DNA from 3 places in the Methylobacterium nigriterrae genome. Region 2 is predicted to be linked to each of the others. Evidence: riboswitches for the same ligand, from Rfam matches in the RefSeq annotation. Region 2 holds a riboswitch; each other region holds the start of a gene.
What was found. Region 2 has a riboswitch for cobalamin ahead of WDW90_RS08195 (TonB-dependent receptor). Riboswitches for the same ligand answer to the same signal wherever they lie in the genome.
Positions count from the first base shown of each region.

Region 1 (11,395 bases), on a different contig from region 2:
ACGCCGCGAGGCCGCGCCGCGTGTCCTCGCGGACGCCCCGGACCTGCAGGTTGGCGCGCGCGGTCACGTCGACATGGCCGTTGCCGAACCGGCGCGCGGCCTCGGCGATCGCGCGGAGCCGGGCGGCCGAGAGCGCGCCGCCGGCCGGGTGGAGGCGGGCGATGAGGCCGTCGCCGGTCGGCATCGGGCGGGCGAGGCCCGGGCACCAGCCGCGGCGCGACGGTGCCTCGGGCGCGGTCCGGCGCGGCGCGCTCATTCGGCCGCCTCCCGCATCAGCTCGTCGGCGGCGCGGGCGTTGCGGCGGCTCCGCCAGAGGCCGCGGGCGCGCGCCTCCTCGAAGCGCTCCAGGATCGCCCGCGTCGCCGCCGGGTTGGCGGCGCGCAAGCGCTCGAACACCTCGGGGTCGGCGATCCAGGCACCGTAGAGCCGGTCGAGATCGGCGTGCCTAACCGCGTCGGTGGTCGCGGCCAGCACGAAGACGGCGTCGAGTCCCTGCGCCAGTTCCTGCGCGCCGCGATAGCCGTGGCGGAGCTGGCCCGCGATCCAGCGCGGGTCGGCGAGGCGGCCCCGGATCAGGCGGGCGGCGTCCTCGCGGGCGCTGCGGGCCTTCGGGGCCTCGGGCTGCGAGACGTCGAGGCTGTAGAGGGCGGGCGACGCGCCGGCGAGCGCGGCGGCGGCCGCGAAGCCCCCCAGCGCGTCGACGGCCGCGTCCCCGTCGAGGAGGTCGCGCTCGGCCACGTCGAAGGCGTGCACGAAGGCGTCGGCCCCGGCGACGCGCGCGGCGAAGCCCGCATCGGCCGCGTCCTCGGCCCCGCCATAGGCGTGCGTGGTGGCGGCGAGATAGGCGTGCCCGAGATCCGCCCAGGCCGCCCAGGCCCCGTCGAGGGCGGTCCCGGCGGCGCCCGCGCCGTAGCGGCCCGGCGCCGCGCCGTAGACGCGGGCCCCCGCCTCGCCGCGGCGGCGGGCAGCGGCGAGCGGGTTCTCGGCATCCTCCTCCTCGCGCGCCGCGACCGCGCGGGCGGCCCGGTCGAGGAGCGCGAGCGTCTCCGGGAAGGTGTCCCGGAAGGCGCCTGAGACCCGCAACGTCACGTCGATGCGCGGCCGGTCGAGGAGCGCGAGCGGCAGAACCTCGAAGCCGGTCACCCGCGTGCTGGCATGGTCCCAGCTCGGGCGGACCCCCATCAGCGCGAGGGCATGGGCGACGTCCTCGCCGCCGGTGCGCAGGGTCGGCGAGGCCCAGAGGTCCATGACGATCCGGGCCGGGTACTCGCCCTCGTCCTGGAGGTAGCGCGTCACCACCGCCTCGGCGGCCCTGGAGCCGAGCAGGGAGGCGGCGCGCGTCGGGACCGCGCGGGGGTCGAGGGTGGTGAGGTTGCGCCCCGTCGGCATCACGTCCCGGCGCCCGCGCGCGGGCGAGCCGGCGGGGCCGGGTGCCACGAAGCGGCCGTCGAGCGCCGCGATCAGCCCGGCGCGCTCGGCCTCGGCGCAGGCCCGCACGGCCTCGGGCGCGTCGGCGGCGGCGCGGCCGAAGACGTGGAGCCCGTCGCGGAAGACGGTCTCGCCGAGATCGCACAGATGCGCGTCGAGCGCCGTGAGCGCGTCGGCCATGGCGGTGCCCGGGCCGATCCCGGCCCCGTCGAGGAGGCCCGCGGCCTCCGCCTCGTCGAGGATCGCGCCCGCCAGGATCTCCGCCCGGCGCGGGTCGAGCACGCTGGCGGCGGAATATTCCTCCACGAGCTCGCGCAGGCGCGCCACCTCCGGCGCGAGCCCGGCGGCTCGCGTGCGGGGCGTCAGATGGCCGAGCGCGATGCCGCCGAGCCGGCGCTTCAGCGGCGCGGCCTCGCCGGGATCGTCGACGATGAAGGGATAGATCACCGGCAGGGCGCCGGTGGCCAAAGCCGGCCAGCATTCGGGCGAGAGCGCCACGGCCTTGCCGGGCAGCCACTCGGTGGTGCCGTGCGTGCCGAGGTGGATGAGCGCGTCGAAGTGCTCCCGCAGGCCGAGATAGAAGGCGAGATAGGCATGCGTCGGCGGCGCGTCGGGATCGTGGTAGCCGGCCTTGCGGTCGGCGCCGCGGCCGCGGTCGGGCTGGAGGAAGAGGGCGAGGGGCTGGGCCGCCGGGAAGCCGACAGGTTCGCCGCTCCCTCCCGCGACCTCATCCTGAGGTGCTGCCGCGAGCGGCAGCCTCGAAGGAGGGTTCCAGATCGCGCTACGGCCGCTGGATATCTCCTTGGAGGCCGCTTCGCGGCGCCTCAGGATGAGGCCGTGGAGGGGAGAGGGAGGACCGGCCTCCACCATCGGGAAGCGGAATGCCCCGTCGCGGCAAGCGGGATCGTCCTCCGGGGCGCCCCAGCGGGCGTCGAGGGCCTCGCGCAACGCCTCCGGCAGGGTGCCGAGCCAGGCCCGGTAAGCGGCGAGCGGCACCGCGAAGCCGGCTTCCCCGCCGGTCAGCGCCCGCATCAGCGCCTCGCCCGCCGGGGCCTCGCCCGCCGCGTAGCCCGCCGCCGCGAGGTCGGCCACGATGGCGCGCGCGCTCTCGGGTGTATCGAGGCCGACCGCGAAGCCGGCCCGGCCGCCGCGGGCGGGATAGTCCGAGAGCACGATCGCGAGGCGGCGCCCGGCGCGCGGCGCGCGGGCGAGCCGCACCCAGGCGGCGGCGCGCTCGGCCAGAGCCGCGATGCCGGCCGGGTCCGGCACGGCGCGGCGCTCGGCGAAGCCCTCGACCTCGGGCGCCTCCTCCTTGAAGGCGATCGGAAAGCCCGAGAGCCGCCCGTCGAATTCGGGCAGCGCCACCTGCATGGCGAGGTCGGCGGCGTTCAGGCCCCGGGCGGACGCCTCCCAGGCCGCGCGCGGGCCGCCGACCGTGAAGGCCTGGATGACCGGGCAGTCGGCGCGGTCGAGCACGAAGCCCGCATCCTCCCGCGCCGAGAAGGCGGTGGCGGCCACGATCACGTCGGGGCGCCGCCGGTCGAGGGCCTCGCGCAGGACCGCCAGCGCCTCCGGGTCCTTCAGGCTCGACACCGCGAGGATCAGCGGGCCGAGGCCGCGCGCCCGCAGCGCCTCGGCGAGCGCCGCGACCGGGCCGCCATCGCCCGCGAGCACGGCCGAGCGGTAGACGAGGAGGAGGGCGAGCGGCGCGCCCGCATCGCCCGCCGCCGCGAGCGCGGTCTCGAGCGCGGCCGGCCCGCAGCCGGGGCACCAGGGGAAGGCGCGCGGCAGCGGCACCGGCGGCTCGACCGCGGCGGGGCACCCGATCTCGGCCGCGAGCCGGCCGAGCATGCGGCGCAGGTTGTCCGGGCCGCCGGCGCGGAAATAGGCATCGATCTCGCTCGCGAGCGCGGGCTGCGTCGAGAAGGCGGCAAGCCGCGGGTCCGGCCGGTCGTCGCCCGGCAGCACCACGAGGGCGACGCCGTTCCGGCGCGACACCGCGTGCGCCCGCTCGATGCCGTAGCGCCAGTAGTCGAGCCCGCCGAGGCAGCGGATCACCGCGATCTTCGCCCGTGCGATGACGCCGTCCACGTAGAGGTCCACCGACATCGGGTGGCGCAGCCGCGCGAGCTTGGCGAGCCGCAGGCTGGGCCGGCCGGGGCCCAGCGCGCCCTGCGCCTCCGCGAGGCCGGCGAGGTCCGAATCGGTGAAGGACAGGACGACGATGTCGCCCGGCGCCTGCCCGAGATCGACCGCCGCCTCGCCCTCGTCGAGGGAGACCGTGTCGACGCGCAGGAGGTGCATGGCGTCCTATATCATCCCGCCAGCGCCGCCGCGACGGCGTTCCGGTCGAAGCCCTTGAGGCCGATCACCACGAGGCGGCCGTCGCGGGCCTCGCCCGGCCGCCAGGGCCGGTCGAAATGGTGGGCGACGCGCCGGCCCACGCCCTGCACCACGAGCCGCATCGGCTTGCCCTCGACCTCGGCGAAGCCCTTGATGCGCAGCACGCCCGCGGTCTCGGCCGCCCGCTCGACCCGCGCCGCGAGGTCGGCCGCCGCGACGGCCGGGCGGACCGGCAGGGCGACCGTCTCGAAATCGTCGTGGTCGTGGTCCTCGCCCTCGCCGTGGTGCGAGGGGCGGGCGTCGAGGTCGTCCTCGGCCGCCGCGCCGAGCCCGAGCAGCACGCGCGGGTCGATCGCGCCGTGGGCGGTCTCCACCACCTTCACGGCGCGGGGAAGCTGGCGCTCCACCTCGGCCCGCACCCCGGCGCGCGCGTCCGCGTCGAGGAGGTCGGACTTGTTGAGCACCACGAGGTCGGCGCAGAGGAGCTGGTCCTCGAACACTTCTTCCAGCGGGTTGTCGTGGTCGACGCTGGCATCCGCGGCACGCTGGGCGGCGAGCGCTGCCGGGTCCTCGGCGAAGAGGCCGGCGGCGACCGCCGGGCCGTCCACCACCGCGACGACGCCGTCGACCGTGACGCGCGAGCGGATCGCCGGCCACTGGAAGGCCTGGACGAGGGGCTTCGGCAGGGCAAGGCCCGAGGTCTCGATCAGGATGTGCTCGGGCGGCTCGGCGCGACCGAGCAGCGTGTTCAGCGCCGGCACGAAATCGTCCGCCACCGTGCAGCAGATGCAGCCGTTCGGCAGCTCCACGATCGCGTCCTCGCCGCAGCCCTCGACCCCGCAGGCGGCCAGGAACGAGCCGTCGAAGCCGACATCGCCGAACTCGTTGACGAGGATCGCGAGGCGCCGCCCCCGCGCCTGCTCCAGCAGGTGGCGCACCAGCGTCGTCTTGCCGGCCCCGAGGAAGCCCGTGACGATGGTGCACGGGATCTTCTGGACGATGCTCATCACTCAGCGGCCTCAGGCAGGGTCCCGTCCGCCTGGGACGGGAACGGGGGGATGCGGGCGACCACGCCGCGCTTGAAGATCTCGGGCCGCGCCCGCCAGGGCACGATGCCGTCCGGCGTGCCGGCATAGAGGCCGAGCCCGGCGAGCAGGGTCTCGGCGGCGCTCTCCGGGTCGAGGTCGCCGTAGACGTAGGTCCAGCGGCCCGCCGAGGCGACCGCGACCGTGCAGGGCCGCTTGCAGACCGAGAGGCACTCCACCGGCTCGATCCGCAGGCCCGGCACCGGCGCCGCGCCGAGGCGGGCGTCCAGCGCCGCCCTGAGCCGCGCGCCGGCCCGGATCTCCGAGGTGTCGCCCTCGGCCCGGCAGGTGGTGCAGACATAGAGCACCACGTCCTCGGGTGCGGCCTCAGGCACGGGCGGGCGCCGGGGCGGTGCGGCCGAAGACCTGCCAGGCCCAGCCGAAGGCGAGCCCGATCACGGCCCAGAACACGAAGCTGACGGCGAGCGAGCGGGCGGCGAACTGCGCGGCGAGCCCCGCCGGCAGGGCGGAGGGCGAGACGCCGACCTCCGGCGCGCCGGCGAGATGCGGGGCGACGATCAGCACGAGGCCCCCGACGATCGCGATGCCGGCGCGCCGGATCGCGATGAGGTAGAGGCCCATGGCGGTCGCCGCCGCGGTCATCAGCCACCAGGCCTGTCGGGCGGCGAGCGGGGCCGCCTCGCTGCCGGGCAGTTCCGGCGGCAGGCCGAGCGCCGGGGCGAGCGCCGCCGCGGCGAAGCCCGCCACCGCGAAGGCGAGCGCCCGCTCGGGCGTGGGCTCGCGCCGGCAGGCCAGCATCGCCGCCCCGAGGAGCAGCGCGTAGCCGACCCCGCCGATCAGGGTCGCGAGCCCCGTGAAGGCCATGCGGGGCAGGCCGGGGCCCGGCTGCCAGGCGGGCGCGGCGCCGGACCCGCCATGCGCAGGGCCGTCCTCGCCGTGACCGTGCGCGAGCACGATCGGCAGGCCGGGCGCGACGCGCGCCGCGTGGGTCCAAGGCGCGACGCGTGCCGCGTGGGTCTCGGCCTGCGCCTCGTAGCGCTCGGCCGCGATGATGAGCGGCGAGGTCAGGCCGAGTTGCAGGCCCGTCGCGACGACGGCCGCGAGGAAGCCGGCGACGAGGGCCGCCGACAGGAGCCGGATGATCATGGAGGCGTGGAGCCTGCGCGCCGGGCGGTCAGTGGCAGGGAAAGTTCTGCGTGTGCCGGAAATCGTGCGCGGCGTTGTGGAGCGCCGAGGCGGGCGCGAAGCCGGCCAGGAAGACGAGGCCGATGCCGAGAAGCGCGGCGATCACGACGGCCGAGAGGCCCTCGTTCGCGCGGGCCGTGCTGGTACCAAGGGTCTGAACGGTCGTCGACATCGTCAATCTCCGGCCGCCCCGCCGGCGGCGTTCGAGGAATCGTCCCGCGGACGGCAGGTCTCCTGGCTCGCGGGTCCTCGCGCCTGCCGCCTTCCCGGCACGCGCCGGTGGCCGTCTGGCAGGAGCTGACCGCTCACAGTTGCGGGGGCAGCCGCGGCATCGAGGCGAACCTCCCACCGCATTCCCTTTTCACCCCGTCGCCGGGGCACCGTCCGGAGCGACTTCTATCCTGTCACGGCGGCGCGCACAACGCGGAGGATTCGCGATTCGCCCAGATCTCTCGTCCGGGCAGGCAAGGGCAGATCTCGGGCCGGCCCGAGATCTGCGGGGGAGGAGGGCCGCGTCGCAAAGCGTGGGATCAGGGGATCGCCTCGCGCCGTGCGACCGTGCAGGCCCGTCCGGGAGACGGCGGCCTCGCTTCCCGCAACCCGGCGCGATCGGCGCCCCGGCCGCCGCTTTGACCGGCCGCGTCCCTTGGGGCAAAGGAGCCCGCATGCGGCAGGCCCCACCCCGGATGACCCTGGTGCTCGGCGGCGCGCGCTCGGGCAAGAGCGCCTATGCGGAGGCCCTGATCGAGGCGCACGCCGCGCCCTGGCTCTACCTCGCGACCGCCCGGGCCTGGGACGAGGAGATGCGCGCCCGCATCGCGCTCCACCGGGAGCGCCGCCCGGAGGGCTGGGTCACCCGCGACGTGCCGGTCGATCTCGCCGCCGCCCTGCGGGACTGGCGCGGTCCCGTCCTGGTCGACTGCCTGACGCTCTGGCTCACCAACCTGATGCTCGCCGAGACCGACCTTCCGGCCGCCGCCGAGGCGCTCGCCGCCGCCTGCGCGGCGGCGCCCGGCCCCCTGGTGCTCGTCGCCAACGAGGTCGGCCTCGGCATCGTGCCCGAGAACGCGCTCGCGCGCCGCTTCCGCGACGAGGCCGGGCGCCTGCACCAGCGCCTCGCCGCGCAGGCGGACAGGGTGGTGCTCACCGTGGCGGGGCTGCCCCTCGTCGTGAAACCGGCCGGAGGAACCCCATGAACGCCCGGAGGAGCCCATGACCGCCCGGAGGAGCCCATGACCCCGAGCCCGGACGACGAGGCCCGCCACCGCGAGAAGATGGCGCGGCGCAAGGCGGTGCAGGATGCCGAGGTCGCCGCCAAGACGATCGAGAAGGGCCTTCTCATCGTCAACACGGGCCCCGGCAAGGGCAAGACGACGGCCGCGCTCGGCCTCGCGCTGCGGGCGCTCGGGCGCGGCCACCGCGTCGGCGTCGTGCAGTTCATCAAGGGCGGCTGGGACACGGGCGAGCGCCACGCCCTTGCGGCGTTCGGGGAGCGCGTCGCCTGGCACACGATGGGCGAGGGCTTCACTTGGGAGACGCAGGACCGGGCGCGCGACATCGCGGCCTGCCGGGCGGCCTGGGTCAAGGCCGAGGAGCTGATGGCCGACAGGACGGTCGGGCTTCTCGTCCTCGACGAGCTGAACATCGCGCTGCGCTACGACTATCTCGACCTCGACGCCGTGCTGGCCGCGCTTGGCGCCCGCCGCCCCGGCCTCCACGTCGTCGTCACGGGCCGCAACGCGAAGCCCGCCCTGATCGAGGCCGCCGACCTCGTCACCGAGATGGGCAACGTCAAGCACCACTTCTCGGCCGGCGTGAAGGCGCAGGCGGGGATCGAGTTCTGATGGGTGCCGGCGAGCCGGCCCGCAGCCGGCCGGCCCCGGGGATCGCCGGGTCCGGACCGGGCGCGGATCCACCTCTCCCGTGCGGGAGAGGTCGAGTCCGCGAGAGCGGACCGGGTGAGGGATCAGGTCTTTCCGGACAAGTCGCACCCCTCACCCCGACCCTCTCCCGCACGGGAGAGGGGGCGCGTCGCGCTCCGTCCGGCACATTCGGACCCACGTCGCTCCGGTCGGTCGGGGCCCGCCCCCGCCTGGCCGGCCCGGGACCCGTCCCATGACCCGCGCCCTGATGATCCAGGGCACCGGCTCCGACGTCGGCAAGTCGCTGATCGTGGCCGGGCTCGCCCGGGCCTTCGCGCGGCGGGGCCTCCGGGTGCGCCCGTTCAAGCCGCAGAACATGTCGAACAACGCGGCCGTCACCCCGGATGGCGGCGAGATCGGGCGGGCGCAGGCGCTGCAGGCGCGGGCGGCGGGCGTCGCGCCCTCGATCCACATGAACCCTGTGCTGCTGAAGCCCCAGAGCGAGGTCGGTTCCCAGGTCGTGGTGCAGGGCCGCATGGTCGCGACCGTGACGGCGCGCGACTACCAGGCCTGGAAGCCGCGCCTGCTCGAGGCGGTGCTCCAGAGCTTCGCGCAGCTCGGGCGGGAGGCCGACCTCGTCCTCGTCGAGGGGGCGGGCTCGGCCTCCGAGGTCAACCTGCGCCGGGGCGACATCGCCAATATGGGCTTCGCCCGCGCGGCGGGCACGCCCGTGGTGCTCCTCGGCGACATCGACCGCGGCGGCGTCATCGCGAGCCTCGTCGGCACGCAGGCGGTGATCGACCCCGAGGATGCCGCCCTGATCCGGGGCTTCATCGTCAACCGCTTCCGGGGCGATCCGGGCCTGTTCGCGGACGGGATGGATCTCATCGCCGCCCGCACCGGCTGGGAGGCGCTCGGGCTCGTGCCGCATTTCCCCGACGCGGCGAGGCTCCCGGCCGAGGACGTGCTCGGCCTGAAGGGCTCGGATTCCGGCTCGAGAAAAATCGCCGTGCCGGTGCTGCCGCGCATCGCGAATTTCGACGACCTCGACCCGCTGCGGGCGGAGCCCGGCGTCTCGGTCGTGCTGGTACGGCCCGGCGAGGCGATCCCCGGGGACGCGGCGCTGGTGCTGCTGCCGGGCTCGAAGACCACGATCGACGACCTCGACGTCCTGCGCGCGCAGGGCTGGGACATCGACATCCGGGCGCATCGGCGCCGGGGCGGCCGGGTGCTCGGCCTGTGCGGCGGCTACCAGATGCTCGGGCGCTCCTTGAGCGACCCGCACGGCATCGAGGGCGCGCCCCGGACCGTGCCGGGCCTCGGCCTCCTCGAGGTCGAGACCGTGATGACGCCGCTCAAGCGCCTGGAGGCGGTGTCGGGCGCGAGCCTGCCGGACGGCGTGCCGTTCGCCGGCTACGAGATGCATGTGGGAGACACGGCGGGCCCCGACGCGGCCCGCCCGCTGCTGCGCCTCGCCGACGGCCGGCCGGACGGCGCGGTCTCGGCGGACGGGCTCGTCGCCGGCACCTACGTGCACGGGCTCTTCGCCGACGACCGCCAGCGCGCCGCCTGGCTCGCCCGCCTCGGCGCCGCCTCGGCCGGCCACTCCTACGAGGCCGGCGTCGAGGCGGCCCTCGACGGCCTCGCCCGCCACATCGAGGCTCACGTCGATTGCGACCGGCTGCTGGCGCTGGCCGGGTGCGGCCCCGGCGGCCGCCTCACGCCATGAGGGCCAGCGACGCCCCGGCGCAGGCGAGCCCGAGCAGGATGAGGCAGGCCCTGCGGTAGAGCCCGAGCGCCCGCTCGATGTCGGTGGGCTCCGCCTCGGCACGGCCCTCGCCCATCCAGGCATCGTCGACCCGCCTGCCGCCGTAGACGCGCGGCCCGGCGAGCCGCAGGCCGAGGGCGCCCGCCATCGCGGCCTCCGGCCAGCCGGCATTGGGCGAGCGGTGGCGCCGGGCGTCCCGCGCGACCGCCCGCCAGGCGCCCCGGGCCGAGGCGTCCCGGTGGAGCGCGGCGGCCGCGACGATCAGGGCCGCCGAGAGCCGGGAGGCCGGCAGGTTCACGAGGTCGTCGAGGCGGGCGGAGGCCCAGCCGAAGCTCTCGTACCGCGGGGTGCGGTGGCCGATCATGCTGTCGGCCGTGTTGATCGCCTTGTAGAGCGCCCCGCCGGGCAGGCCCCCCGCGCCGATCCAGAAGGCGGGCGCGACGATCCCGTCGGAGAAATTCTCCGCGAGGCTCTCGATGGCGGCCCGGCAGATCCCGGCCTCGTCGAGGGTCTCGGGATCGCGGCCGACGATCATCGCGACGGCGCGCCGCCCGCCGGCCAGGCCCTCTCCCCGCAGGTCCCGGGCGACGCGGGCGACGTGGTCGTGAAGGCTCCGCTGCGCCGGCAGGCTCGCGCAGAGGAGCGCCACGAGGACAAGGCCCGCCACGGGCCCGGCGAGCCCCGCCAGCGCCGTCAGCGCCAGGGCGAAGACGCCGACTAGGCCCAGGAAGATCAGGAGCGCCAGCACGCCCCCGGCCCGTCGCGCGCCCGGGCCGCCCCGGTTCAGCCCGGCCTCGAGCCGGTCGATCAGCCGGCCGATCCAGGTGACAGGGTGCCCGGCCGCCCTGTAGAGCGCGTCCGGGTAGCCGGAGGCCGCCTCGACCGCGAGGGCGAGCGCCAGGGCAGCGAGCGTGTCGGGCGGATGGGTGAGCGCGGTCCAGGGCATCGGGTCTCGGGAGGCGGTCAGGCGGGGGCCGGGGCCGTGATCGCCCATGGCGGCGACCTGAGCGCCGCGCGGCGCCTGTTTCCCGGCGCGCCCGAGCCCTGGATCGACCTGTCGACGGGGATCAACCCGGTCCCCTATCCCTGCCCGCCGCTGGAGGCCAGCCTGTTCCGGCGCCTGCCCTCGGCCGCCGACCTCGCCGCCCTGCGCGAGGCCGCCGCCGCGGCCTACGGAGCGCGGGCCGACCAGGTGGTCGCGGCGCCCGGCACCCAGGTCCTGATCGAGACGCTGCCGCGGCTCATGCAACCGCAGCGGGTGGCGGTCGTCGGGCCGACCTATGCCGAGCACGCCGCTGCCTGGGCCCGGGCCGGCCACGCGGTCGCGACGGTTCCGGATCCCGAGGCGGCCGGGGAGGCTGCAATCGTGGTCGTGGTCAATCCGAACAACCCGGACGGACGCGTGCACGACGCTCATGGTTTGTTCCGATTGGCCGGGCGCCTCTCGGCCCGCGGCGGGCTCCTCGTCGTCGACGAGGCCTTCGCGGATCTCGAGCCCGTGGAGAGCCTCTGCCCAGGCGTCGGGCCCGGCCTCGTCGTGCTGCGCTCCTTCGGCAAGACCTACGGGCTCGCCGGGATCCGCCTCGGCTTCGCGGTGGCGGAAGAGGATCTCGCCGCCCGGATCGCGGCGGCGCTCGGCCCCTGGGCGGTCTCGGGTCCGGCGCTCGCCATCGGCCGGGCCGCCCTCGCCGACGGGGCCTGGCGGGCCGAGGCCGCGGCCGGGCGCCGGGCCGACTCGGAGCGCCTCGACCGCATGATCGCGC
Region 1 is NZ_JBAWTG010000005.1:82,706-94,100, reverse strand. Features, by position in the region: gene cobG (precorrin-3B synthase) at 1-256, opposite strand, end outside; gene cobN (cobaltochelatase subunit CobN) at 253-3,732, opposite strand; gene cobW (cobalamin biosynthesis protein CobW) at 3,744-4,778, opposite strand; gene WDW90_RS05385 (DUF1636 family protein) at 4,778-5,191, opposite strand; gene WDW90_RS05380 (CbtA family protein) at 5,184-5,963, opposite strand; gene WDW90_RS05375 (CbtB domain-containing protein) at 5,992-6,174, opposite strand; cobalamin riboswitch at 6,210-6,402, opposite strand; gene cobU (bifunctional adenosylcobinamide kinase/adenosylcobinamide-phosphate guanylyltransferase) at 6,668-7,198, shown strand; gene cobO (cob(I)yrinic acid a,c-diamide adenosyltransferase) at 7,235-7,846, shown strand; gene WDW90_RS05360 (cobyric acid synthase) at 8,118-9,593, shown strand; gene cbiB (adenosylcobinamide-phosphate synthase CbiB) at 9,583-10,578, opposite strand; gene cobD (threonine-phosphate decarboxylase CobD) at 10,555-11,395, shown strand, end outside.
Region 1: linked by a shared signal. The riboswitch ahead of WDW90_RS05375 (CbtB domain-containing protein) and the one ahead of WDW90_RS08195 (TonB-dependent receptor) in region 2 are both predicted to bind cobalamin.

Region 2 (11,395 bases):
TGCGCCAGCCCTTGGCCTTCCAGCCGCGCATCCACTCCGTCACCGACCGGACGACGTACTGGCTGTCGCAGCGCATCTCGATCTGCGCGCCTTCGGGGAACTGCTCCAGTGCCCGGATCGCCGCGGTCAGCTCCATGCGGTTGTTGGTGGTGCCGGCCTCGCCGCCGCACAGCTCGACCGGCCCGTCCGGGCCCGAGATCACGACGCCCCAGCCGCCCGGTCCGGGATTGGGATCGCAGCCGCCATCGGCGTAGAGGATGGTTCGCATCTTTGGGTGACCTGCTTCGCATGGGGTGAGGGCCGGGAGCGCGACCCTAGCAGGTCTTGCCCGCGCAATCCTCTCCACATCCTGCCGTCCCGCCTCTCCGCTGCCTGTCCGGGCCGCCCGGGGCCGACCCGGCGCGGAAACGTCGCCTCGGTGCATTCCCGTACCGATCCGGCGCTCACGGTTCCGGCCGGCCGTCACGATTAACGGTCTGTTGTCGCTGTGCTTTTCCCTCGACCATTGTTGATCGCGAGTGGCGGATCAATTTGATGTTTTTCACCATTTTGAAAGCTTAGGGCTCAGATTATCGTTGCCGCCGCCGGATTTTTGAAATGATTGCGCTCAATACCATTGTGGCCGACGTCGAGGGTGCGATCGCGAGCGGGGACCCCGCCAAGCGCATGGGCATGCTGCGCCAGATGACCGGCCTGTTCACCGAGCAGGCGGCGCGGCTCAACGAGGCGCAGATCGGTGCCTTCGACGAAGTCATCATCCGGCTATCCCGCGACATCGAGACGAAGGCGCGCGCGGAGCTCTCCGCGACGCTCGCCGACATCCCGAACGCGCCGCGCCGCGTCGTCCGCGACCTCGCCTTCGACCCCTCGGTCGCGGTGGCCGGCCCGGTGCTCGAGCGCTCCGAGCGCCTCGAGGACGACGACCTCGTGCAGATCGCGAGCCGGGGCGACCAGTGCCACCTGCGCGCGATCTCGCGGCGCCGGGTGCTGGCGGAGGTCGTCACGGACGTCATCGTCACGCGCGGCGACGACCAGGTGGTGCGGGACGTCGCCGGCAACCGGGGCGCCCGCTTCTCGCAGGGCGGCTTCCAGATCCTGGCGACCAGGGCCCGCGACGACGCCGAGCTGAACCGGGTGCTCACCGCCCGCGTCGACGTGCCGGAGGCGCAGATGGCGCAGCTCGTCGCCATCGCGGCGACGCGGGCGCGGGCCTCGCTGGCGGGCGAGTTCGGCGAGAGCGCCGCCGGACAGGCGACGCTCGCGATCGCCACGGGCCTGACGAGGCCCCCGCCCGACCTGACCCCCGCCGAGGTCGCGGTGGCGCAGCGGGCGAGATCGGGCCTCGACGAGACGGCGGTGCAGACCTGGTTGACCACCGGCGAGGTCACCTGCGCGCTGGTGGCGCTCGCGCGGGTCGCCGGCGTGCCGACCGGCATGGCGGTCAACGCCTACGAGGCCGCGAGCGCCGATCCGCTCCTGTTCCTGGTGCGCTCGGTCCGGTTCGGGTGGAAGACCCTGAAGCTGTTCCTGACGAGCCGGACGGGACGCCCACCCTCCACCGAGGATCTGCAGAGCGCCTTCCAGGCCTTCCAGGACCTGTCGGTCGTCACCGCGCAGCGCGTGGTGCGCTTCACCGCGGCCCGCGAGAAGATCGAGCAGCCGGGCGCAGCCTGAGGCGCGGCGCGCGCCCTCTCCGGTGTGGGAGAGAGGATCCGGGCGGCCGCCGCCGCAGGCGCCGCCAGCCCAGCACCGTGCCGGTGAGCGCCACCACGAGTGCGAGGGCCGTGAGCGAACCGAGCGCGAGGTCCCAGGCGGGGCGGTGCCCGATCAGCAGCGGCAGGTCGAGCCGGTGAAGGGCCGCGAACAGCCACCGGTTGATCCGTCCGCTCCGGTCGAGGCGTTCGAGGACGTCCCCCGTCACGGCATCGACGTGAACCCAGGTCGCCGCCGGGTCGTCGAGGACGAGGCGCAGCACGGGCAGCGCCCTCGCCTCGTGGTGCGCGTACCAGTAGGCGTCGTACTCGGTGAGCCGCTCGGCGCGGACGAGCGCCGCGCCGGCCAGAAGGCCGGGCGCGGCCGCCGGGATCTCGCCCTCCGCGAGCGGCGGCGTCACGCTGCGCCGGCCCAGGGCATCGCTCGCGACGAGGTGCGCGCGGCCGCCGAGACGCACGAGGCGCAGGGCGACCGTGCCGGGCGGGCTCGCCGCCAGCAGCGCCGCGCGATCGGGCAGCGGGCGGTCGGCCGCCCCGGCGAGGCCCGCCCGCAGGCTCTCGGGCGGCGCGCTTCCCGAGAACCACCGGTTCGGGTTCATCGAGAGCCAGCCGCTCGCCACGAAGGTCAGGAGTCCGAGCCCCCCGACGAGGCCGAACAGGTGATGCCAGCGCGCCGGCCCGCGATAGGGCGTGACCGCGCCGGACGGGTAGCGCCACCGCGCCCGCAGGCGCCAGATGCCGAGGACGAGCCCGCTCGCGGCGCCCGCCATGCCGAGACCCGAGACCCACAGGACGGTCTCGCGCCAGAGATCGCCCCGGGCGCGCAGGGGCGTCGGGTAGAGCCAGTGCGGCACCGCGCCGAGCCAGTTCCAGGCGCGCTCCCGGCGCGTCGTCTCCAGCACCAGGGCGCCGGTGACGCTCGAGAGGTAGAGCTCGGTGCCGGCCGGGTCCGCCAGGGCGACGCGGCGCAGGGGCCGGTGCGGGTCGTAGCGCCCGTGCACTGTCCACTGGTCGCGCCCGAGCGTCGAGACGGAGGCCTCCGGGCCGGCCCCGAGGCGCCGAGCCAGCGCGAGCGCTCCCGCCTCGGTCAGCGGCGGCATCGCGGCGCCGGTGCGCGCCGAGAGGGTGCGGGGCGTCCCGTCCGCCGCGACGACGCGGTAGACCGGCTCGTCCCCCCGCATCTCGAGGGCGAGGGCGCGGGGCGTGCCGAGGCCGCCGCGGGCGAGCGCGGCGTCGGGCGCGACCGCCACGCCCTCGAAGGCGATGGGCGCGAGGCGCGCCAGGCGCTCCGCCTCGGTGAGACCGGGAAAGGGCACGTACATCATCACGAGGCCGAACAGGAGCCAGGCGACGAAGAACAGGCCGGTGCCGATGCCGAGCCAGCGATGGCCGAGGATCAGCCATCGCCGGGCCGGCTTGAGGAGGCGGCGCATCGCGGGCTCAGAAGGCGGTCGTGTAGGCGAGTTCGAACGAGCGCGGGCGCCCGAGGAGCCAGTTGGTCCCGACGCCGCCCACCGCGTTGCCGCTGATGGCGTAGACCTTGTCGAACAGATTGTAGACGCGAAGGCTCAGGCGCGAATCCGCCGTGACCGGGTGATCGAGCACGACGTTGACGAGGGTGTAGGCCGGCCGCCGGGCGGTGTTGCTGAAGTCTGTGTAGACCGGGCCGACGTTCTGCAGGCCGATGCGTGCGGTCCAGTCCCGGAGCGCGTCCCAGGTGAGCCAGAGATTCGCGACGCGCTCCGGCACGTCGATCGGCTGGTTGCCGGCGTAGGAGATCGCGGTCCCGTTCACGTTCTGGCTGAAGGAATCGTACTGGGCGTGCAGCAGGGCGAGGTTGCCGTCGAGCCGCCAGCCGGGAGCGACGCGCCAGCCGAGCGCCAGCTCGAAGCCCTGCGAGGATTGCCGGCCGACCTGCGTCGACAGAGTGGGTTGTCCCGGCACCGCCGAGATCAGGTTGTTCTTGACGATGCGGTAGCCGGCGATCGTCCACTCGAGCGCGCCGTCGAAGGCCAGTCCCTTGGCGCCGATCTCGACCTGGTCGCCCGTGGCGAGCCGGAAGCCGGCGAGCGATTGCGACAGCGTGATGAGGCTGTTCACGGGGTCGGTGGCGAAGCTGTACTGGGCATAGAGCGCGCTGTCCGGCGTCGGGTTGTAGACCAGCCCGAAGCGATAGCCGAGCGCCCTGTAGGTGCGCTCGAACTGCGCCCCCGAGCGCAGGTCCTCGCGCTGGAGCGTCGGCGCGTCGAAGCGCACGCCCGTGAGGAACGAAAGCCGGTCGGTGAGGATCAGCCGGTCCTCGGCGAAGACGGAGGCCTGGGTCGTGCGCGTCGCATAGGCCGGCGTGGCTCGGCCCTCCGGCGGGAACAGCCCGAGCGAGCCGCCGACGAGCGGCACGCTGTCGGACTTGTCGAAGAAGAAGTTGTTGGTGTGGCGGAAGTCGATGTGGTTCACGTCGAAGCCGGCCAGGAACTCGTTGCGGAATCCGAACAGGCTGCCCTTGAACGCCGCGTCGAAGCGGTTACCGACCTGTTCCTGGCTGTGGTAGATCTCCAGGTAGTCGCTCCGGTCGACGAGGCCCGTCCCGCGATTGAAGGCGTACTGCTCCACGTCGAGCCAGTGGCGTCGGCTGGTGAGACGATAGGCCGTGTTGCGGATGGTGACGTCGGCCGACGGCGTCCACTCCGTCTTCAACTGCGTCCAGTTGTCGGCCCAGGTGACCTTCGGATCCAGGATGTTGTAGTTCCTGAAGCGGACGAGATCGGTGATGCGTCCCTCGACCAGCGGCGTGCCCCAGTAGCGGGCGGGCTCCTGGTAGCCGAGATCGTGGGAGAGCGTGACGGCGAGGTCGGGGCTCGGCTGGAACAGGAGCGCGGCCGAGACCGCGAGATTGCGGAAATCGCCGACCGGGCGGATCCAGCCATCGGCGCGGTTGCCGCTGACGTTCAGCCGGTAGGCGAAGGTGTTGCCGAACTCGGCCTGGCCGATCGCGCCGCCGGAATCGAGGGCGAGGCGGGCCACCCCGTCGGTGCCGACGACCGCGCGGGCCTCGTTGACCGCCGTGAAGGTCGGCTTCTTCGGGACGACATTGATCACGCCGCCGATGGCGCCGTCGCCGTAGAGCACGGAGGCCGGCCCGCGCAGCACCTCGATGCGCTCCACGTTCCAGGTGTCGAACGGGAAGGTGACGGTGCCCGCACCCACGTAGAGGCGGGTGCCGTCGTAGAGTTGCTGGATCGAGTTCGGGCCGGCGAAGCCGCGCGACGTGAAGGCGCCGTTGCCGTTGCCCGGCGAGGCGATGCTGGTGATGCCGGTGGCGTCCTGCGTCACGGCGTCCGCGATCGTGTCCTGCCCGCGCAGGCGCGCGGTCTCGCCCGCGATGACGTCGACGCTCGCGGGCGTCTCCAGGGGGGTGAGCCCGAGGCGGCTCGCGCCGCGGTCGGGTGTGCGCAGGTTCAGGCCGGCCGGGGCGAGCCCCGAGCCCGCCACCGTCAGCGTGTCGAGGGTGACGCTCTCCTGGGCGCGGGCCTCCTCGAGGCAACCATAAGCAAGCAGGATCGAGAGGGTGCGGGCCGCGCGAGGCGGCGCGGCGGATCTGCGCGCCGGGGCGCGCGGGAGCTCGAAGGATTGTGTCATGGCGGAAGGCGGACGCGCTCGGCAAGTGGCACGTCACCGCGAACGAGGACGGCCTGCACGCGTGTTCGGCGCGCAACCCGGCACCCGCCAGGACACCCCGCCCGACGCGCTTCGCGTGTGACCACGGCTGACGGCAGGTCTCCTGGCTCGCGGGTCGCCGCCCTCCATCGTCTTCCCAGGTGCCGGGCACCCAGTGACGTGCTGATGGAGGGCTCGCCGCTCACAGTTGCGGGGGCAGCCGCGGATTCGGGATCGAACCCTCACCGCGTTCCCTTTTGATCCCCGAGGGGAACCGTCGAAACCGAGCTTGGCCGTCGCGGCGCCTCACGTCAACGGGCAGGCCTGCAACAGCGCACCGAAACGTGAGGCGGAGCCGGGCGGCACCCAGAACCGTCGGTTGACCCCTTCATTGGAGTTGTTCTAATTAAGAACTGCGACACGACCCCGGGCCAGCCCGCCCACCCCCCCCTCTACGGAGACCGATCGACATGGCCGCCACCGACAACGCCGCCTGCGCCAGCTGCCGCTTCTTCGACGAGCACACGCTCAACGGCGGCGCCCCTGCCGCCGACGAGGGCCTGTGCCGCTTCAACCCGCCGGTCACCCAGCCGGCCCCCGAATCGAAGGGCCTCTGGCCGGTCGTCGCCGCGCAGGATTGGTGCGGCCACTTCACCGCCGAGATGAGCGCCGCCGAGTAACCCGCGCGACGCCGGCGCGTACCGGGAAGGGCCGGCGCCCCCGCGCGTCGGCCCTTTCGCTCGTCCGGGATGACGCGAACCGCGCTGGCCGCTCAGCGCAGCACGGCATCCTGCGGCTCCAGCGGCGGCGGCACCGGCTCGCCCAGCGCGTCGAGGACGATGCCGTCGACCGCGCGCAGGAGCGCGTCGAGCGGCAGGTCGTTCGCATCGGTGCCGAACGGCTCCTCCAGTTCGTCCCCGAGCGCGTCGAGGCCGAAGAACGTGTAGGCGACGAGCGCCGCCGCGATCGGCGTCGCCCAGCCGAGCGTCGCCGCGAGGCCGAAAGGCAGGAGCAGGCAGTAGAGCCAGGCCGTCCGGTAGAGGAGGAGCGTGTAGGCGAAGGGCAGCGGCGTGCCCTGGATGCGCTCGCAGGCGGTGTGGACGCCCGACAGCGCCGCGATCCTGTGCTCCAGGACGCCGAACACCACCTCGCCGAGCAGGCCCCGCCGCATCGCCTCGGCGAGGTCGCGGGTGAGGGCGCCCAGCACCGCATCGGTGGGGCTCGGGCGCCGCGCGAGGGATGCGGCCTCGTCCGCCGGCAGCCAGGGCGCGGCGGCGGCGGCCTCGTCGAGCCCTCGCAGCCGCGCGTGCAGCCCGTGGGCGAAGCCCGCGACGCGCCGGAGGCAGCGCCGCCGCAGCTCCGCCTCGCCGGGGCCCGGCAGCACGGCCGGCAGGGCGCGGGCAAGACCACGCACCTCCGTGACGAGCCCACCCCAGGCCTTCCGGCCCTCCCACCAGCGGTCGTAGCAGCTGTTGTTGCGGAAGCTGAGGAAGATCGACAGGGCGAGCCCGATCAGCGTGAAGGGGCCGATGCCGGCCGAGGTCGGGAAGGGCTCCGGCCAGCGCCGCTCCGCCGCCACGACCGCGAAGGCCACCGCCGCGATCCCGAGCACCTTCGGCGCCACTTGGGGCAGGATCGAGCCCTGCAGGGTGAACAGGATGGCCAGGAAGTTCGGGCGGGAGCGGACGACCATGGTGTCTCGGGCGGAGCGGGCGGCGGGCCGCGGGCGCCGGTTATCGGCGCGGGCCCGGCCTGCGGCAAGCCGCCGGAGGCTTAGGCAAGCCGCCGGGGGCTTCTGCAAGCCGCCCGGGCCCCGCGTCCCGCGATCGTACCCCGGCGGCCGGGCCGGTGAATTCGGGCCCGGCCGCCGCGGCTCGGTCATGATCCGGTCACCTTCGCGGACGATGGCGGAATTTCGAGAGGAGGAGCGCGCCGGTCGGCCGCGTCCTCCGGCGCCGCGGGGCGGCGGGGTGCGATAGGAGTTTTCGTATGACGTTTCGACTGGTCGGCGCTGTCGGCGCACGCATGGCCGCGCCGCTCATCGCGCTCTCGGCGCTCTCGTCGCTCTCGGGCCTCGCTCAGGCCGCGGCTCCCGCCGATCCGAGCGGCACCTGGCTCACCGAGGACGGGCGCGCCCGCATCCGCATCGAGAAGTGCGGCCCGCAGGAGAAGAACGTCTGCGGCTACGCGGTCTGGCTGAAGGTCCCGCTCAACGACAAGGGTCAGCCGCGCGTCGACTTCAAGAACCCGGATCCGAAGAAGCAGACCCGCCCCTCCCTCGGCCACCAGCTCATCATGGGCCTGAAGCCGAACGCGGACGGCCGCTTCGAGGGCAAGATCTACAACGCCGAGGAGGGCAAGTTCTACGACGTCTCGATCTGGACCGAGCAGCCGACCGAACTCTCGGTGCGCGGCTGCATGCTGGCGATCCTGTGCGGCTCGCAGACCTGGAACCGCGTGACCGACGTGGCGCCCGGCCAGCTCACCGGTCCGACCAACGGCCCCGGCGGCCCCCGCGCCGATGCCGAGTGGGCACCGAAGCCCGCCACGACCGCGGGCGCGGCGCCCGGCACCACCGGCACCACCGGAACGGCCGCCAAGCCGGCGGCGAAGCCCGCCGCGAAGGCCCCGGCCGCCGCGCCGGCGGCGCCCCCGGCCGAGGAATAGGGCGCCCCCGTCGCCAAGCCCGGAGCCCTTGCCCGGAACCCTTGCCGCTCTTGGTCGGGCGCCGGGAACGGCTTAAGAGAAATCACCCGGCTCGTCCTCGGACAGGCCGGCGAGACCTTCGACCACGGGCCCCGCGCGGACGGATTCGGCGATACGATGCCCTACACCCGCAATGCGCCGCCGCCCTATCGCGGCGGCTGCCTCTGCGGGGCGGTGCGCTACTGCGCCACCGCCCCCACGCTCGGCGCCCGCATCTGCCATTGCACGACCTGTCGCGCCGCCACCGCGGCCCCGTTCCTGGCCCAGGCCCAGTTCGCCCGGCGCGACCTCTCCTGGCAGGGCACGACCGCGCGCTGGCGCAGCTCGGAGCGCCTCTACCGGCACTTCTGCCCGCGCTGCGGCACGCGCCTGTTCCTCGAGCCGCGCGACGCCCCGCGCATCGGCATCCCGCTCGCGACCCTCGACGATCCGGCCGCGATCCGGCCGGAGATGCATGTCTGGACCTGCGAGGCGCTGCCCTGGGCGCTCGGTCCCGACGACCTGCCGCGCTTCGCGCAAGCCTCTCCGCTGCCCTACCGCAGCCCCGCCGAGGGGTAGGCTCGGCGGGATCGGGCGCGGGCCGCTTCCCACGCCGGGCGGAGAGAAGGGATGCGCGGCTGCCCGATGCGCGAACCGCCAAGCCCGTTCTGGAAAGGTGATACCGTCGCCGGTTGATCCCTTGTTCGGCCTTGAGCGTCCTACCCACACCCAAGGGATCGAGCGGACGCCGTATGACGCGCCGGAACACGGCCCGAGCCCGCGCCGGAGGCGCCACGGGCTCACGCGGCCGAGCGGGTGGAGGGGGTGGCTCGCGAGGCGAACAGGGTCCAGAGGCTTCGCAGGGTCCCGGTGATATGGCCCGGCAACAGCACGAACTCGAGCAGCGCCGCGTAGAGGCCGAGGCCGAATCCGGTTCCGATCAGGGAGCGGGCCCAGCTCGGCCAGCCGAGGCCGTCCATCAGATGGAACGCCGCGAAGTAGCCCGCGACACACCCGATCCCCGCCAGCCCGATCCGCAGCGCGGACGCGATCTGCGCCCCCCAGGCGATCGGGCAGGCCCGCCGCAGCGTGAGGATCGCCAGCGGCACCATGCAGGCCGAGGCGGCCGACCAGCCGAGCCCGACGCCGACGAGGCCGAACTGCGCGCCGACGGTGATGCCGGCGGCCAGGATCCCGACCTGCATCGCCGCGAGCTGGAGATACAGGTCCGGCCGCCCCACCGCCGACAGCGCGTCCCCGGCGAGCGCCCAGAGCGGCATCGTGAAGGCCACGAGGCTCATCGCCTGCAGCACCAGGGAGGAGCCCTCCCACTTCGCCCCGAAGAAGATCGGGAGGATCTCGGCGCCCGTGCCGAGGGCGAGCAGGAGCGGCATCCAGATGGCGAGGACCGAGCGGGCCATCTCGTTGTAGGAGGCCGCGAGGGCCTCCGGGTCGGAGAGGCGGCTGAGGACCGGCATGATCAGCATGCGCATCGGCAGCAGCACCACCATGCGCGCCATCTCGATCAGCCGGGCCGCGAGCGCGTAGTACCCGACCGTCACGGGATCGAGGAACAGGCCGACCAGGAGGCTGTCGGCGGAGGTGCCGAGCGACGTGATGACGGTCGCGCCCATGAAATGGCTGCCGAACCGCGCGAAGTCGCGGGCCTGCCCGATGTCGAAGATCAGGCGCGGGCGCCAGCGATCGGCGCGCCACAGCACCCAGACCGAGACCGCCGCCTGCACGAGCTGCAGCGCGGCCAGCGACCAGATCCCGGCGCCGAGGAAGGCCAGAGCGACCCCGACGACGCCGCCGATGCTGCGTCCGAGGAAGGTGCGGCGCGCGAGCGCGGCGGTGTCGAGATTGCGGCGGAACAGGACGATCTGCACGCTGACCAGCGCCTGGAGCGGCGCCAGCAGGGCGATCCAGCGCAGGACCGGTTCCATCTCGGATGCGCCGTAGAGGCTGGCCACGGGCCCGGCGAGCACCTGGACGAGCACGAAGATGAGGCTGGCCAGCGCGAGATTCATCCAGAAGGCCGTTGAGACGTGCCGCTCGTCCAGCTCCTCGACGCGGATCAGCGCATCCGCCAGACCCTGATAGATGATCACGCTCATCAGGCCGACGAACGCCATGGCGAGCGCGAAGGTCCCGTAGGCCTGCGGTCCGATGATCCGCGCGATGACGAGGAAGATCGCGAAGGGGATCGCCTGGCCGCCGAGCACGTCGAGGACCATCCAGAAATGCGCCTTCCGTGCCTGGTTCTGCACGGCTCAGGCTCTCGCGCCAGCGCGTCCGCCCGGCCCGGACCCGCGCGAGGCTTGCGATGATGCCGAGGCGAGCACGAGAGCGGGCATGGGCGGGCATCTCCAGGGGCTCGAAGGATATGGCACCACCCGGACCCCGATGCTGATTCTTTTTTCGAGGTAGTCCTCAAGTTTGACTGATACAGACAATTACAATATTTCTAATCAGTCGCGCGCAATCACTGAACAGCAAATTCGCGAAGCTTCACAACTTCGGATTGCGCATCCCGGCCTCGGGCGATGGCCGAGCATCGCGCGCTGCGCCGGATTTCGGCGTCGGACGTCCGGTTCCGCCCGCCGAGTGTGCCGTCGGCGGGCGCCTTCCTCCGAGGCCCGCGCACGACCACCTCCGGCCCCTGGCGAGGACGAGGGCTGGACGGATCGATCCGATCAGCCGGACACGCCCTGGTCGACGACCGACGCGTAGGTGAGAACCCGCAACTCGCGCCGGATCGGCAGGGCCGAGGAGGGGACGAGCTGAGTCAGCAGCACCACCGCCATGTCCTCGGCGGGGTCGATCCAGAAGGCGGTGCTGGCCACGCCGCCCCAGGCCACCTCGCCCGGGCTCCCGAGGATCTGCGCGCGGGCCGGGTCAAGCATCACCGAGAAGCCGAGGCCGAAGCCGATGCCGGTGTAGGAGGATTCGGCGAAGCGCGGCGTCCCCATGCTGGCGAGGTCCCCCGGCAGGTGGTTCGTCAGCATGAGGTCGACCGTCTTGCGGCCGAGGAGCCGCACTCCGTCGAGCTCGCCCCGGTTCAGGACGAAGCGGCAGAAGCGCATGTAGTCGGCAGCCGTCGAGGTCAGGCCGCCGCCGCCCGAGGCGATGGCGGGCGGCTTGGCGAAGGGCGTGTCGACCGCGTCGTCGTAGAGCCTGAGGCTGCGGTCGCGGGACAGGGTGTAGTTGGCCGCGAGCCGCGGCAGCTTGTCGGGGTGGACCTGGAAGTCGGTGTCCGACATGCCGAGCGGCCCGATCACGCGCTCGCGCAGGACATCGGCGAAGTCGCGCCCCGAGACCACCGCCACGAGGTGGCCGAGCAC
Region 2 is NZ_JBAWTG010000010.1:25,728-37,122, reverse strand. Features, by position in the region: gene rnhA (ribonuclease HI) at 1-268, opposite strand, end outside; gene WDW90_RS08205 (DUF2336 domain-containing protein) at 598-1,674, shown strand; gene WDW90_RS08200 (PepSY domain-containing protein) at 1,631-3,145, opposite strand; gene WDW90_RS08195 (TonB-dependent receptor) at 3,153-5,348, opposite strand; cobalamin riboswitch at 5,464-5,660, opposite strand; gene WDW90_RS08190 (hypothetical protein) at 5,837-6,046, shown strand; gene WDW90_RS08185 (bestrophin family protein) at 6,139-7,059, opposite strand; gene WDW90_RS08180 (DUF2147 domain-containing protein) at 7,356-8,033, shown strand; gene WDW90_RS08175 (GFA family protein) at 8,190-8,630, shown strand; gene WDW90_RS08170 (lipopolysaccharide biosynthesis protein) at 8,852-10,321, opposite strand; gene WDW90_RS08165 (serine hydrolase domain-containing protein) at 10,748-11,395, opposite strand, start outside.

Region 3 (5,624 bases), on a different contig from region 2:
CGCTACTTCGACGCAGACCAGGGTTGAGCGGTCCCGCCCCTGCATCGGTTCCGTAACGCCCAACCTGCGAGCGGCGCCCCGCCCCTGCTCAGGTCCGATAGAGCAAGCCCTACTGGAACGCCTCAGCGGTCACCCACACCGCGCCCAGGTTCAAGATCTATCCTCTTGAGCATCGTAGCGGGCCTGCGCCGCATTGATCTGCACCATGTGCTGGAAGGCCCATGTCCCGAGCGCCTGCACCGGCTCTGCCAACGAGTGGCCCATCTCCGTCAATTCGTAGTCCACTCGCGGTGGGATCGATGGTGTCACCGTCCGGCTCACGAGGCCGTCCCGCTCAAGGTTGCGCAGTGTCAACGTCAGCATCCGCTGCGAGATGCCATCAACACCGCGCTTCAACTCGCTGAAGCGGCAAGAACGTCCGCGTAGAATCATGATGATAAGTACACTCCACTTGTCGCCGACGCGCGATAGCACCTGCGATACTTTCATGCACTCAGGCGTATGGCGATTTATAGGGCCGGTTACTTCCATGTGACCGTGGTATCATTCCTGTGCCGTCTTGCGACGCTTGGGGAAGCCCATATCATGAAGCGGTCACAAAGGGGAACCGAGTTCTGATATGAAACTGCTGCACATCGACACGAGCATCCTCGGCGCCGGCTCGGTCTCGCGCGAGCTCTCCGCCCTGATCGTCCAAAGGATCACGAAGGGTACCGAAGCCGAGGTGACCTACCGCGACCTTGCTTCCGAGGATCTACCGCATCTCACGCCGGCGACACTGCCGAGCGCTCATCCCCTCTCCGCCGTGGCGGGGCCGCTTGATGCTGCTGCGCAGGCCGCCCGCGACGTGAGCGACCGGATGTTGGAGGAGTTCATTGCCGCCGACACGGTGGTCGTCGGCGCCCCGATGTACAACTTCACCATCCCGTCGCAGCTCAAGGCGTGGCTCGACCGTCTGGCGGTACCCGGCAAGACCTTCCGCTACGGTGCGAACGGACCAGAGGGTTTGGCCAGTGGCAAGCGTGTAATCGTGGCCCTGGCTCGCGGCGGCTTCTACGGCCCGGAGACCGCAGCCGTTTCGGCTGAGCATGCCGAGAGCTACCTGCGGACGATTTTCGCCTTCATGGGCATCCCCGATCCCGAGTTCGTCTTGGCCGAGGGCCTTGCGGCAGGCGAGCACAACAAGGTCCAGGCACTCACATCAGCCCGCGCCGCAGTCCAGCAACTCGCGGCCTAATCGTGGCGGATGTCGACAGGTGGATCCATAGCGAGCGCGTTCCGCAAAACCCAATGCGCGAGTGGCGCTGGTAGGCTGCGTGCCAGCAGGGCATGGTCCGCGATGTCACCATCATGGCACACACGGCACGGGACAATGCAGGCGGCGTTGACCGTGATTATCGCGGCTGTAAGGGTTGGAATGACGGTTCCCCTTGGGGATCAAAAGGGAACGCGGTGAGGGTTTGATCCTGAATCCGCGGCTGCCCCCGCAACTGTGAGCGGCGAGCCTTCCGCCACCTGTGTCACTGGATGGGCCTCATCCGGGAAGACGGTGAGAGGGCAGCGACCCGCGAGCCAGGAGACCTGCCGTCAGCCGTGGTCACACGCGGAACATGCTGGGCGGGGTGCCCTGGCAGGTGTCGGGATGGCGCAACCCTTGCGAAAGGATCGACCTCGTTCGCGGTGACGTGCCACTGCCGTTGCCCGAGGCCTACCTCCCGTGTCCCCATTCCGCTCTTCGCCCGCGCAGAGAAGCCTTGTCGCCATGGCGTGCGCCGGCTCCGTCTCGCTCACCCCGTTGCCAGTCCTAGCGCAACCTGCGGCCTCAGAAGCGACGCTCGCCGAGATCTCCGTTGCGGCTGATGCCCTAGCGCTCCCCGCCACGGGGCCTGTCGCCAGCCCGGGCTATGTCGGCGGCGTGACCGGCATCGGCGGCAGTCTCCGCCCCGTGGAAGCCGCCAGCGCCGGCGTGATCACGGGCGCCCAGGTCAACAACCGGCCCGTCACCCGCCCGGGCGAGGTGCTGGAAGCGGTGCCGGGTCTCATCGTCACCCAGCATTCGGGCGAAGGCAAAGCCAACCAGTTCTTCCTGCGCGGCTTCAACCTCGACCACGGCACCGACATCGCCATCCACGTCGACGGCATGCCGGTCAACATGCGCACGAACGCCCACGCCCAGGGCTACGCCGACATCAACTTCCTGATCCCCGAACTCGTCGGCGCGGTCGAGTTCCACAAAGGGCCTTACTTCGTGCGCGACGGCGACTTCGCCGCCGCGGGCTCGGTGCGGATCGACTATCTCGACACGGTCGAGCGGAACGTCGCGCTCACCTCGATCGGCTCCTTCGGCTACAAGCGCGCGCTCTCGATCGCCTCGGCGCCGCTGGGCGAGGGCCACCTGCTCGTGGCCGGTGAGGCGCAGGTCTATGACGGGCCCTGGGCAGTGCCCGACCGCTTGGGCAAGCTCAACGGCGTTGTCCGCTACAGCCAGGGCACGGCCACCGACGGCTTCGCGCTCACCGGCATGGCCTACTGGGCCAAGTGGAACGCGACGAACCAGATCGCGGAGCGCGCGGTCTCGGACGGCCTGATCGGCCGCTTCGGCACGCTGAACCCGAGCGATGGCGGCGATACTGGTCGCTTCTCCTTGTCGGGGCGCTGGAGCCAGACGGACGAGACCGGGATCACCCGGGCGAACGCCTACGTGATCCGCTATGGGATGAACCTGTTCAACGACTTCACCTACTTCCTCACCGATCCGGTGAACGGCGACCAGTTCCACCAGCTCGACCAGCGTGTGCTCGGCGGCGGCGAGGTCAGCCATGTCTTCCAAAGCGATCTGTTCGGCCTGCCGATGGAGAATGAGATCGGCGTGCAGAAGGCATTGCACAGTTAGCGGTTTGCCGGTGCTCCAGCCTCACGGATCAGTTAGGGGTGACTTGCGTGCCCCCTTTCGGCGGGCTCCCGCTGCCTCCTGATGCGCGCGGATGCTGGTGCCCTCGAGGAACGTCATCCCGAGTTGCACGCCCCATTCCTGTGCCAGCCGCGACAGCTGTTTCTAGACATCCAGACGCGCGAGAGCGGATTAAGGTCTGAGCCGCACGCGACCGCGACGCGCGATGAGCGGGATGCCCGCAACGGCTCACGCGCTCGGCCACGAACTGCCAGAGCACCGCTGCGCACCCTGACGAAACAGCTGCAGTAACCGCGGTCTGCCGCGCGGTCTGGATATCGGAAGCCGGACACGTTGCGCTGTTCGCTGGCCCGCTTACCCCGAAGATATAGATAGAAGTAACGCTAGCGTCACTGGACACAGAAGTGTCGCCCGCGTCACTGGCGGCAGTGACGGTAGCGTCACTGGTGTCAGTATCGCTAGCGTCACTAGGCAAAACCTTTCACCGGACAACAACCACTCTCTTAATCGGAGGCATTTCTTTCGGCTTTCGCGGAGCATGGCGCTCATTTATCGACCGCTTTGCAGCCTCACCGACCCGACGAGCTTCCTCTAAGCTCTCAAAGCGTCGCCACTTGCTGCAAGGGGATTCGCCAGTGGCTGTGGGCAGCCAAGCAAGCCGGAACAGCGTTGCTCGGCCCCTAAAACCTCCCCACCCGCGCTCACCTATCTTAGCCACTTTCACCAGTCCGATTGCGTCAACCTCTGCTATTGCGCTGGCGATCGACCCGCGTCGGATCCCAAAGTGCTCGAAATTGTCGTAGGTGACCGGCAGAGCGCCGTTGCGCGTTCCAGCATGGGCCATGTGCTCCACGCACACACGGTCAATCAGCAGTCTCGCATTCTGGCTTGCTGCCCGCCACGCAAAGCTCTCAAGGATCTCCTTTGTGAGCCAGACGAAAGGCTGGCCAGCGGGCGGATGGTTTTGCTTGCGGAAGCGGGGGTCCCGAAAGGTCTTTGTCGAACGTCCGGTGGCGTCGATGCCTCGGCAAGTGCGCGAGTTCTCGGTCACGCAGCACCTCCGGGTGCCAACAGGAACCGCCAGCGAGCGGCCCGGATGTTGTTCTCAATTGTCCGGAGTTCGGCATCCACCATCACCGGCGCAACGCCTCGGCGCACCAAGGTCTCGTGCTGAATGGTGAGCTGTCGTTGAAGATGCCCCTCTGCCTTCCGCGTGGTTGAGGCCCCCGCCATAATCCCGGCGTGGCGGAGGATGAAGCCGCGATCTCGCGAGCGCGGGAAGGGGAGGACGAGGGCGGTCATGATGCGCTATCTACCTCCCACCGGCATTTCGGGGCGTGTTCGACACTTTCTTCAAACGATCTGCCCCGAATACGATCAATGTGGCATGGCTTGATAAGTGGCCCATGCGGCTGCCAATCCTTCTCGGCATTAATCAACCGCCCCGCGACGCTTGCAAGGTCAGAGGCTTCCGGCAGGTTGGCGGTCATGCTCCCCTCCCGTTCGCCGCCGAACGGGCGCTGAGGGCGATCTGGGCCGCTTTGCGGTCGGTAAAGGTGCCGACGCACGATCCATCGCTGTCGTAGGCATAGACAGCGCCTCCAGAGCTTCGGATGAAACCGATGAGCACGCGACCGTCGTAAACCGTGAGGTCGCCGCGAGCGGTGCCAAGACGAGGGCTCGTCATGCTGCGCGCTCCTGCTTCTCGATCCAAGCCATAATGGTGGAGCGTCTAGCGTGAACCCGCCCACCGAGCTTGAAGTGGGGCAAGTCTCCTTTCGCGAGAGCATGATAGATCCGCCGGACGTTCGTTTCACGCTGGCCTGCCTCCTCGCCGTAGATGGCGATAGAGATACCTTCGGCGCCGATGATTACATCATCAGGCAAGCCGCTCCCGTCCGCGCTCAAGGAGCGCGCTACAGTTTCGGTCATTCGAATCTTCCTCGGCTTATTCGAAAAGCTTAGAGACAGCCCTCAACGTCTTGGTAGTTATTATTTTCGATATTTGCTGGTCTACCTCACAATCTTCATTGTGCACCCCTCCGAAATATCCTCTTATCAGCTCTCGATTTCCTGATGGCAGCGGACCCGATTCGGAAAGCCGTTGTTCAACGGCTCTAACCCATATCTCAGCCGCGACAACGGGCCGCTTGAACGTGACACCTACTTGAACTTTTGAATAAATATCGTTCGCAGCATCTACCCCCAACGACCTCGCAATCTCTTTCTCGAAATCTGAAATTCCGTCTCGGCCAATGATGGACATCGAGCTCATCATCATTCCTAAAGCCGCGCCAAATTGCCTGCCTTTAGAACAAATCTCCGTTAGAAAGCTATAATGCGGCAGACATATTTGCCGCGAGTGACATACACTACGCCCAAATGGCTCGATTATTTCACCGGCCTCTTTGGCTAGCATGGAGCCGTTCACAGCAATCAGAAGATTTACTGCATCGTCTAGATCCATGCGTGCAGCGCCCCCGCCGGTAGACAACTGGCCTATGAAACCAGCCTCTCGCGCATAGCGAGCGATCAGTTTCACTGATCCTTCATCTAGCCCCTCAACCGCCGCCACCGCGCGAACCAACCGGCCAATCGTTGGTGCCATGAATCTTGCCTCGTCGTGCGTTATAAACACGACGACTTGCTCTGTAAAGTCCGTCGTGCGAAAAAAGCACGACGCCCTTGAATGGGCGTCGTAGGTGCACTCTAT
Region 3 is NZ_JBAWTG010000075.1:16,604-22,227, reverse strand. Features, by position in the region: partial or broken gene WDW90_RS25820 (Crp/Fnr family transcriptional regulator) at 1-27, shown strand, start outside; gene WDW90_RS25815 (winged helix-turn-helix transcriptional regulator) at 151-531, opposite strand; gene WDW90_RS25810 (FMN-dependent NADH-azoreductase) at 620-1,237, shown strand; cobalamin riboswitch at 1,405-1,603, shown strand; partial or broken gene WDW90_RS25805 (TonB-dependent receptor plug domain-containing protein) at 1,763-2,875, shown strand; gene WDW90_RS25800 (DUF6074 family protein) at 3,959-4,213, opposite strand; gene WDW90_RS25795 (hypothetical protein) at 4,210-4,401, opposite strand; gene WDW90_RS25790 (hypothetical protein) at 4,398-4,598, opposite strand; gene WDW90_RS25785 (DNA-binding protein) at 4,595-4,843, opposite strand; gene WDW90_RS25780 (hypothetical protein) at 4,860-5,519, opposite strand.
Region 3: linked by a shared signal. The riboswitch ahead of WDW90_RS25805 (TonB-dependent receptor plug domain-containing protein) and the one ahead of WDW90_RS08195 (TonB-dependent receptor) in region 2 are both predicted to bind cobalamin.